DNA from 3 places in the Sphingobacterium siyangense genome. Region 1 is predicted to be linked to each of the others. Evidence: riboswitches for the same ligand, from Rfam matches in the RefSeq annotation. Region 1 holds a riboswitch; each other region holds the start of a gene.
What was found. Region 1 has a riboswitch for S-adenosylmethionine ahead of K2F45_RS21595 (5-oxoprolinase). Riboswitches for the same ligand answer to the same signal wherever they lie in the genome.

Region 1 (3,285 bases):
ATGTAATTTTTTTGCGTTGCAAACTTAGACACTTATTGGAACTTGGATTTCTTCACAAACGCCAATATGTTATGGAAAAAAGACATTTTTTCATCAATTCAAACAAAAAGACCAATATCTGCCAAGAAGTCCTTACAATATCCTTTTTTACAGCACATAAAAAAGGCCTTTCAAATCGTGATTTGAAAGGCCTTTCTCGATGGTATAATAATAGATTATCCGTATAAGGAATCTTCTATTGCATTCCACAGCTGGATTCTTTTTTGTAGCGCAATTTTACTGATCTCTTTCATTTCCGTCCATTTAACCTCATCGTCCTTCCCAAGATCTGTGATCATCTGCATCGCCAACGGTCCATGCTCGTCGCCGTCAAGATCAATATGGCGTTGAAAATAATAAATAAAGCTATCCAGATTGGCTGTAGGAAAGTTTGTTTTAATTTCTTCCAAAATAGAAGTAAACATTCCCGGAATAAGGTCTTCACGTCCAAATGTAAATGCTGCGGCAATTTTATGCACCTCGCCCTCAGCAATCACTTCGAATGTAAAATTCAAAAAGTCTTTGATCCGCTTGTCCAATGTGGTCGTTGCAATGACATCGAATATGTTGTTCGATTTTTTGGCTTGAGCAATAAATTTGTTGACCAGATGAAGGTCGGCACCCATGGCATCCATGGCGTCCAGATACATCTCAAAGTGGCTCAAACGGCGGCCATCAATGTATTCATCCGACTCCTCAGCCAAGACAATTTCGTTGATTAGATAGCGTGTTGATGGATGCTCACTCGCAAACCAAGGTAAAGTCGTACAGGTCAATTTAATCTGTAAAGCTTTTAGTAAAGACATAAAATCCCATACAGCGTACACATGCCCTTCTGTAAAAGAACGTAGATTCTTGATCGTTTTGATCTTACGATATAAAGGGTGTTGCAATAATACCTCGCGTTCGGTAGCAATGTATTCGTTAATTTCCGCAATTCTATTCATGGCGCAAAAGTATTGTCTTATCTCTATTTTTAAAAGTATTTTCGATGAGATTACAGTAACATGATAAATTTTTCGCCCTGCTATCCGCTTCATAACCAAATCACAGCCAACAACGCGCCTCGCTTTTGACCTCCCTATTCCGGTTGCTAACGCTCCTTTACCCTTAAAAACAAAAATATTTTTAATTATAAAAAATAATCTACTATATTTGTAGAGTATTCAGAATTGCATGATGCAATACCAACCGAGTGCAGGCACCGCGGTGGTAAATTAATACGGGTTTCGACCAAAATAAACGTCGCAGAACGATTATTTTCCCAACAAGATCTGGATACAGTTTATGGTTTAATCCTTTAAATTTTTAAATTGTATGGCTACTACAACAAATCTTTACCAACACTTACTGGAAAAATTCAGTTATTACTCAACAGATGAACTGATCCAGCTCAACAATGACACCATCTTAGGACAAGGCTGGGGTTCAGCCAAGGCAACCTTTAGAACAGCTTTGATCAGTACGTTCTCCAAAAGAGGACTGGATCTTTCCAACATCATTTCCAAGGAAGACGGTTTTACCTCGGTGAAGCATGTCCCTGTACGCTTGGAACAGAATGTCCTGATTCCTTTACAGTAATCGTTATCGACAAAAAAAAGCGCGCATCGAAAGGACTTCGTGCGCGCTGCTGTGGTTGGTTTAGGAAATTGCCGATTTAAAAGAAGGCGATAATCTTATTATTTATAGTTTGGATTCTGAATTAACACACCTGCGCTTTTCTCAATTTCTGTTTGTGGTAATGGCCAGCGGTAAAATTTGTCCTCAAAATGATAGGGCACTTTACTGTCTTTGACCGCATTGAGTACTTCGCCTGCGATATGCCAACGAATCAGGTCGTAATGCCGTAGTCCTTCGAAAGCAAGTTCAACCCTTCTTTCGTGGCGGATACGGTCGCGCATTTTTTCCTTGTTATAACCGGCAGGAAACCCGGGCATCTGAACGCGGCTCCTCAGGGTATTCATAGCATCGTAAACCGATTGATCTGGCCCGGCGATTTCATTTTGTGCTTCGGCATACATCAATAACACCTCTCCAAACCGCAGTACAACCGCATCCTGTTGGCTCAATGTTGAAAAGCCAAAAGGTAAGTTGGCCGGATCCAAAAATTTCAATACCCCATAACCTGTAGGCCGCGGATTGGACGGTGTATGGATCTTACCGCCGCCAAAGTCGGGATGATCCACGAAAATTGTTTTGCTCAAGCGCGGATCCCTATCTTTGAAGGGATTGGCTCGGTCAGTCAAGGGTGATTCACCATAAGGCAGACCATCTTTGCATTCATAGGTATCCACCAGGTTTTGTAAAGGTGAAGCAGCGATCCAGTCGCCTAGGTACATGTCCCAGGGGGCTGTATTATTCGGTGCCAGAAAATTGACCGAAAAGATAATCTCGGTATTGTTCTTCTGTGTTGCATCGCGAAAGACATTTTCAAAAGCCGTACTCAGGGTATACTCTTTCATGACATCGGTGCATAAGTCTTTTACCTCTTTCAAGATTGCTAAATCGGGCACCCCTTTGTCACCATAAGCCGCAAACAGTAAAACCCGTGCTTTCAAGGCTTTTGCTGAACTTGCGGTCGCATGCCCCCCATTATTGAAATAAGGTTTAGCCGCTAAGTTAGCGATCCCAAAATCCAGATCAGCGCGAATCTGTTTTAGGATATTCTCCGCACTTTCCTTTGGCTGACGTTGATTCTCCAGACTAAGGGAAGTCAGCACAAGCGGCACCTCACCATAAATACTGTACAATTGGAAATAAACAAAAGCACGGATAAAGCGGGCTTCGGCTTCCATATTTTTCTTCTCTGCATCGTTCATATCGGAGCCGTTATAGCCCTGAAGCTTCTCGATCAGGCGATTGGCACGTCCTATTCCCACATAAGCATCGTTATAAATTCCGGTTTCATACCCCCCTGTGGTCGGATTTAAATTCCCACCTACGATTTCATTGACGCTACCTGAGTTGAACTGATTGTAGCCATTGTCGGTCAGACAGTCCCGGAAAGGCATCCCATAGGAGAACGTCTCACTCTGCAATGACGCGTATACACCGGCCAATGCATTATCAAAATCCGATTTTTTGCTAAAATAGTTGTCCGAAGCAATCTGATCCAAAGGATTGAGGTCCAAGGCACTGTTACAGGAACCCAAAAATAGTCCGGATAGCATCAACGCTGTTATAAATTTCTTTTTCATAGCACTTAAAAGTTAACTTGTACACCAAATGAATAAATCTTGTTTTGTG
Region 2 (3,285 bases), 1.1 Mb from region 1:
GCGTAATATAGAGCGTATTGTAGGCACATTCTCGGGTATAATCGTTGGCATATTCTGCTTAATTGCTATTCATTTTCTCCCGGCTCTTCTTACCATAGCTGCATTAGGTCTTTTCGGATTCTTTTTATTCAATCGATCTAATTATATGGTCAGTGTCATCTTTATTACCTTGGGAATTGTGATTGCACTCAATTTGTTTGAAGGCAATATCAATCTCATTTTAGGCAGCCGAATGCTTTTTACACTTATTGGAGCATTCTTGGCTATAGCAGGTTATTTCTTGATACCTGTACGCCAGAGCACAGGCATGGTTCAGCTGGCAAAAGAGGTATCTCTTTACAACGAACATTATTTCCAGATCATCAATAACCGTCTGTCGGACGAGAGACAAAGTTCGTTTGATATACGGCTGGCTCGCAAAAAAGCGCAGACTGCCATGGCCCTGTTTTCAGACGCTATCAATCAAATGAAAAAAGAACCCGAACACAAATGGATGGATTGGTCACATATACACCATTTTCAGGCACTCTCTTATCAGGTCAACTCCCATTTGGTGGGTCTTTCGCTATCGTTAAGCAAAAAGACGAATCGCCACCTGACGTATGACATCCATAGTAGAATTGATGCACTTAAACCTCTTTTAACAGATTTAAATCAAATTGCAGAACGGATCAACTTAAAGAAATCATAATACCCGATTGGCAGTTACTTATCAAGTTTCATCGAACAATATGCGATCCGATCCGTATGTTATTCAAAATTCCTTTAACTAAAAAACAGCTTTTCTTTTGCTTTAATAAAAAAAGAGTTTATATTTGTATCGTCTTCGAAAGAAGATTTCTAATCAACACCTCCCTTAATCAGTAGGTCTTGATTTATAAAGAAGTGGCGAGAGACTGGCTCAATGACCCACTGGCAACCTTCAATTTGTTTGAAAAGGTGCCAATTCCTGTCCAAAACAATATCGTTTTGGAGCATATAAATAACATAAGACAATGATTATTAAACTACTGAAGTCCATTAAAAATTCAGGTTCAACACAAGTGAGCCGCACGATAAGCGAAAGTGTAAGCCATCATACAACTGTATTGATGCGAATGCGTATGCATATGCACTTCCACGCTTGTTAAGAATCATTTCCTTTTTCTTGGATAAAGATTTAACAGACCCTTCAAGGAGGTGTGTATGCTTCTCTTTTTACTTAGCAATTTCTTTTTGAACCCTTAAAATCTGATATATTATGTCTTCAAACAAAAATTTAAAATTCGAAACTCTTCAGGTTCACGCTGGCCAAGTCGCTGACCCTACTACGGGATCTAGAGCAGTTCCTATATATCAAACAACATCTTTTGTATTTGAAAATGCCGAACACGGCGCAAACTTATTTGCATTAAAGCAGTTCGGCAATATTTATACACGGATTATGAATCCTACCACGGATGTTTTCGAACAACGTATTGCGGCACTGGAAGGTGGAGTCGCGGCTGTTGCTGTTGCATCTGGCCAGGCGGCACAGTTTATTGCATTAAATAATATCTTGGAAAGTGGTGACAATTTTGTTGCCGGATCCAACTTATACGGCGGTACATTCAACCAGTTTAAAGTTTCTTTTAAACGTCTGGGCATCGAAGCTCGATTTGCAACGGACGCCGAGGCAGATAAAATTGAAGCCCTCATTGATGATAAAACAAAGGCCATCTATGTTGAAACAATTGGAAACCCAAGTTTCAATATTCCAGACTTTGAGAAAATTGCTGCAGTAGCAAAAAAATATGACTTACCGTTAATCGTCGATAATACTTTTGGAGCTGGGGGATATTTATTTAAACCTTTGGAGTATGGTGCGAATGTGGTGGTTGAATCGGCTACTAAATGGATCGGTGGACATGGTACAAGCATTGGTGGTGTCATCGTCGACGGCGGAAACTACAATTGGGGCAATGGAAAATACCCTCAATTTTCCGAACCATCTGAAGGCTATCATGGCTTAGTTTTTTCCGAAGTTTTCGGTGAAGGCGGACCGTTTGGAAATATTCAATTTGCCATTCGGGCACGTGTGGAAGGGCTTCGGGATTTCGGGCCAGCACTCTCTCCTTTCAATTCATTCTTATTATTACAAGGGCTTGAAACCCTGTCTTTACGGGTGCAACGCCATGTAGACAACACTTTAGAGGTAGCTAAATGGCTTGAGGCGCATCCACAGGTAGAAAAAGTAAACTATCCGGGCTTAAAAAGCTCTCCGAGCTTCGCTAACGCACAAAAATACCTTAAAAATGGCTATGGTGCAGTGCTTTCTTTCCAGCTCAAAGGTGACGCAGCACAAAAGGCCAATAGCTTTATCGACAGCTTAGAATTGATCAGTCACCTGGCCAACGTCGGTGATACGAAGTCATTGATTATCCATCCAGCAGCGACTACTCACCAACAATTGAGTGATGAAGATCAAGCCAATGCCGGAGTGTTCAAAGGTTTATTACGTCTTTCTGTAGGAATAGAACATATTGATGACATCAAAGCTGATTTACAACAAGCTTTTGATAAAATTAAATAATCAGATTTTTTCGGCTTAAAACGTAAACGTAAAATGAGTAAGCATATTTATCTGCACCCGGAGCCTTTTGTATTTGAAAATGGAAGAGAGCTTACTGATTTACAAATCAGTTATGAAACATTTGGCAAACCCAATGCAGATCGCAGTAATGTGATCTGGGTTTGCCATGCACTAACGGCCAATGCGGATGTACTGGATTGGTGGTCAGGTCTTTTTGGAACAGGTGAACTATTTGATTCAAACGATTATTTTATTATCTGCGCCAATGTCATCGGATCAGCATATAATAGCAGTAATCCGCTATCTATAAACCCTGCTACTGGACAACCTTACTACTTATCTTTTCCTGAATTTACAGTAAGGGATTTGGTCAAAGCCCATCAATTTCTTGCAGACCACCTGGATATCAAACAAATAGAGATCCTTATTGGGGGCTCATTGGGCGGTCAACAAGCATTGGAATGGGCCGTATCACGCAGTATAGCCATCAACCATCTAATCGTCGTTGGAACAAATGCCGTCCATTCAGCATGGGGTATTGCATTCAATGAAAGTCAACGTCTTGCCATTACTACTGATCGAACCTTTTATGCGAATCATCCCGATGGCGGAGCTAAGGGTTTAAAAGTTGCACGCGCTATGGCACTGTTGTCTTACCGCAACTATACAACGTATGCCAACACACAAAAGGAGTATGATAACGAAAAACTCGATCATTATAAAGCATCCTCCTA
Region 3 (3,285 bases), 2.0 Mb from region 1:
GCAGTTACCGACAGTATGCAGTTAAGGATGCAAAATATCGGCGGAAAATTTTCCATAGATCTAGCGGCGGCGAAAGATGTTGTTGTTGGTGACGAGCTGCATTTTTCAAATGTATTTTATAATCTACTGGATAATGCAATTAAGTACAACAAAGGAGATCTGCATGTGAATATTCAATCCAAAAATGTTGGTGATACCATTGTTATCACCATTGCCGACAACGGTATTGGGATGAGTCGGGATCACCTGCAAAAGATTTTCGACCAGTTCTACCGTATTCCAACTGGAAATGTTCATAATGTCAAAGGATTTGGTCTTGGCTTAAGTTATGTCCAGGACATCCTGAGAAGGCTGAACGGAAAAATTACAGTTAAAAGTGAAAAAGATAAGGGCACGACCTTTGAAGTAATTTTGCCTATTAAAAAATAAAACGTTCCTTTTTTGTATATTTCCTCTTTAAAAAATTTCAAAGGTTGAGGAAAGCTGATTTATCAGCATCAAGGGACATTGGTGAAAATTAATATAATCATTATGCAAAAGATATTATTAGCAGAAGATGATCCTAATTTGGGGGATCTTTTAAAAGACTATCTCGAATTAAAGGGAAAATTTGACGTCACATTATGCACAGATGGAGATGAAGCGATTTCTCAATTCAAAAAAAATAACTACGACCTCTGTATTTTCGATGTCATGATGCCAAAAAAGGACGGATTTACAGTTGGACGTGAAATCAGAAAAACAAACAATACTGTTCCTATTATCTTTGCCACAGCAAAGGGGATGATGGAAGATAAAACCGAAGCCTTTGAATTAGGGGGAGATGATTATATCACAAAGCCTTTTCGAGTGGAGGAATTATTGCTCCGCATCAATGCTTTGCTGAAACGCAGTGTTCGAGACAAAGAAGAGGAAGTGGTTGCTGATAAATTTGAAATTGGTGATTATTTCTTTGATTATACAAGTCAGCAAATTTCTTACAAAGGACAGATGCAAAAACTATCCACCAAAGAAGCGGAACTACTACGCTTGCTTTGTTTAAAGAAAAATGATGTGCTGACCCGGGAAGAAGCTTTATTAAAAATATGGCATGATGACAACTACTTTACAGGTAGAAGTATGGATGTATTTCTCAGTAAACTTCGTAAATATCTAAAAGAAGATAGTAAAGTTGAAATTGTCAATGTGCACGGAAAAGGTTACAAACTTTTGGTGAGCTAAAAGAATGGGGAATGAGAAACAGTCATTCCCCATTTTTTATGCTACACGGCGTATTGAAACATGGCATACACTAAATCATGGATGAAAAGAAAAGAACAAAACAATTTTATCCTTAGTAGAATATAAAAAATTGACGCACTTTTATAAAAAATTTGCATTTCAAAAAGAAATGTTCTAACTTAGCGTCGCTTATAGAGAAAGGCAGAGGGAATAGACCCGATGAAGCCTTAGCAACCTGTCCCTTGACAAGGTGCTAAATTCTACCCTACTTGATATGGGAATGATAAGCCGAAGTCACCGAATTCTAGTGTGTCCTTCTCTCTCTAGCAAGAAATATAGTTGAAAAAGAAATATTAAAAACATTCATTATGTTATTGACTAACAATTTAGGTTACCCTCGTGTGGGCGCGTTCCGCGAATTGAAAAAAGCCAATGAGGCCTATTGGGCTAAAAAATCTTCTGTTGAGGAATTATTGGACACAGCAAAAAAAATTCGTGAAGGCAATTGGAAAACACAAAAAGATGCTGGAATAGATTTGATCCCTTCCAATGATTTCTCTTTTTACGATCAAGTATTGGATTTAACCCTTACTGTTGGTGCAATTCCTGCTCGTTACCATTCTTTATTGAATAAAGTAGACAACAATTACAGCTTAGATCTATATTTTGCCATGGCGCGTGGTTTCCAACAAGAAGGAATCGACGTGACTGCAATGGAAATGACCAAGTGGTTGGATACCAACTACCACTATATGGTGCCAGAATTCACAAAAGATCAAGAATTCAAATTGACGTCCGAAAAGTTCTTAAATGAATATAACGAAGCAAAATCATTGGGCATCGATACTAAACCAGTTCTATTAGGTCCTATCACTTACCTTTTGATCGGTAAAGAAAAAGAAGCTGGCTTCGACCGCATCGATTTATTGGATAAACTTGTTCCAGTATATGAGCAAATATTAGCTAAACTAGCTGAGGCCGGTGCGCAATATGTTCAGATTGACGAGCCTTTCTTAGCATTGGATTTAGATGCTAAAGTAAAAGCTTTATATCAACCCACTTTCGAAAAATTAGCTGCAGCTGCAAAAAATATCAAATTAATCGCGACGACTTACTTCGAAGCTTTAAAAGATAACGAAGATATCGCAGTTAACCTACCTATCCATGCTTTACATTTGGATTTGGTACGCGGTGAAAACCAATTGGATACGGTACTAGCTAAAGTTCCTGCTTCATTAACATTATCTTTGGGTATTGTTGAAGGCCGTAACATCTGGAAAAATGATTACGAAAAATCATTGGTTAAAATCAAACAAGCTGTTGATGCATTAGGAAAAGACCGTGTTTGGGTAGCTCCTTCTTCATCATTGTTGCACGTTCCTTTTGACTTAGACAATGAACACAATGAGCAATCGCTACCAGCTGAAGTAAAAAACTGGTTAGCATTTGCTAAACAAAAATTAGCTGAGGTAAAAGACTTAGCCGTATTAGCAGAAGGTGAAGTTGATGCTGAAACAGCAAAACGCTTCGAAGCGAACAAAGCTGCAGCTGAAAGCCGTCGTACTTCTCCACTGATCCACAAACCAGAGGTTAAAACACGTACAAGCAATATCACTGATGACGATGCGAAACGTACTTCAGCATTTGCTGACCGTAAAGCAGCGCAACAAGCGAAGTTCAACTTGCCAGCATTCCCTACGACAACAATCGGTTCTTTCCCACAAACAAAAGATGTGCGTAAATGGAGAGCTGATCTGAAAAAGGGATCGATCACACAGGAAGAGTACGATAAAGCAATTGCTGAAGAAACTGAAAATACAATCCGTCTTCAAGAGCAACTGGATATCGATGTATTGGTTCACGGTGAGTTCGAACGTAATGACATGGTTGAATACTTCGGTGAGCAACTAGCTGGATATGCATTTACACAAAACGGTTGGGTACAATCCTATGGTTCACGTTGTGTAAAACCTCCGATTATCTATGGTGATGTATACCGTCCTGAAGATATGACTGTCCGTTGGTCTTCATACGCTCAATCATTGACTAACCGTCCGGTTAAAG

Region 2: linked by a shared signal. The riboswitch ahead of K2F45_RS16825 (O-acetylhomoserine aminocarboxypropyltransferase/cysteine synthase family protein) and the one ahead of K2F45_RS21595 (5-oxoprolinase) in region 1 are both predicted to bind S-adenosylmethionine.
Region 3: linked by a shared signal. The riboswitch ahead of metE (5-methyltetrahydropteroyltriglutamate--homocysteine S-methyltransferase) and the one ahead of K2F45_RS21595 (5-oxoprolinase) in region 1 are both predicted to bind S-adenosylmethionine.

What each region holds. Positions count from the first base shown of each region.
Region 1 covers NZ_CP080574.1:5,114,204-5,117,488, forward strand. The annotation lists gene K2F45_RS21590 (DUF3050 domain-containing protein) at 216-986, opposite strand; SAM-I-IV-variant riboswitch at 1,197-1,290, shown strand; gene K2F45_RS21595 (5-oxoprolinase) at 1,357-1,620, shown strand; gene K2F45_RS21600 (RagB/SusD family nutrient uptake outer membrane protein) at 1,719-3,236, opposite strand; gene K2F45_RS21605 (SusC/RagA family TonB-linked outer membrane protein) at 3,242-3,285, opposite strand, start outside.
Region 2 covers NZ_CP080574.1:4,011,801-4,015,085, forward strand. The annotation lists gene K2F45_RS16820 (FUSC family protein) at 1-691, shown strand, start outside; SAM riboswitch class I at 873-985, shown strand; gene K2F45_RS16825 (O-acetylhomoserine aminocarboxypropyltransferase/cysteine synthase family protein) at 1,241-2,551, shown strand; gene K2F45_RS16830 (homoserine O-acetyltransferase family protein) at 2,585-3,285, shown strand, end outside.
Region 3 covers NZ_CP080574.1:634,095-637,379, reverse strand. The annotation lists gene K2F45_RS02545 (sensor histidine kinase) at 1-429, shown strand, start outside; gene K2F45_RS02540 (response regulator transcription factor) at 532-1,221, shown strand; SAM riboswitch class I at 1,408-1,511, shown strand; gene metE (5-methyltetrahydropteroyltriglutamate--homocysteine S-methyltransferase) at 1,590-3,285, shown strand, end outside.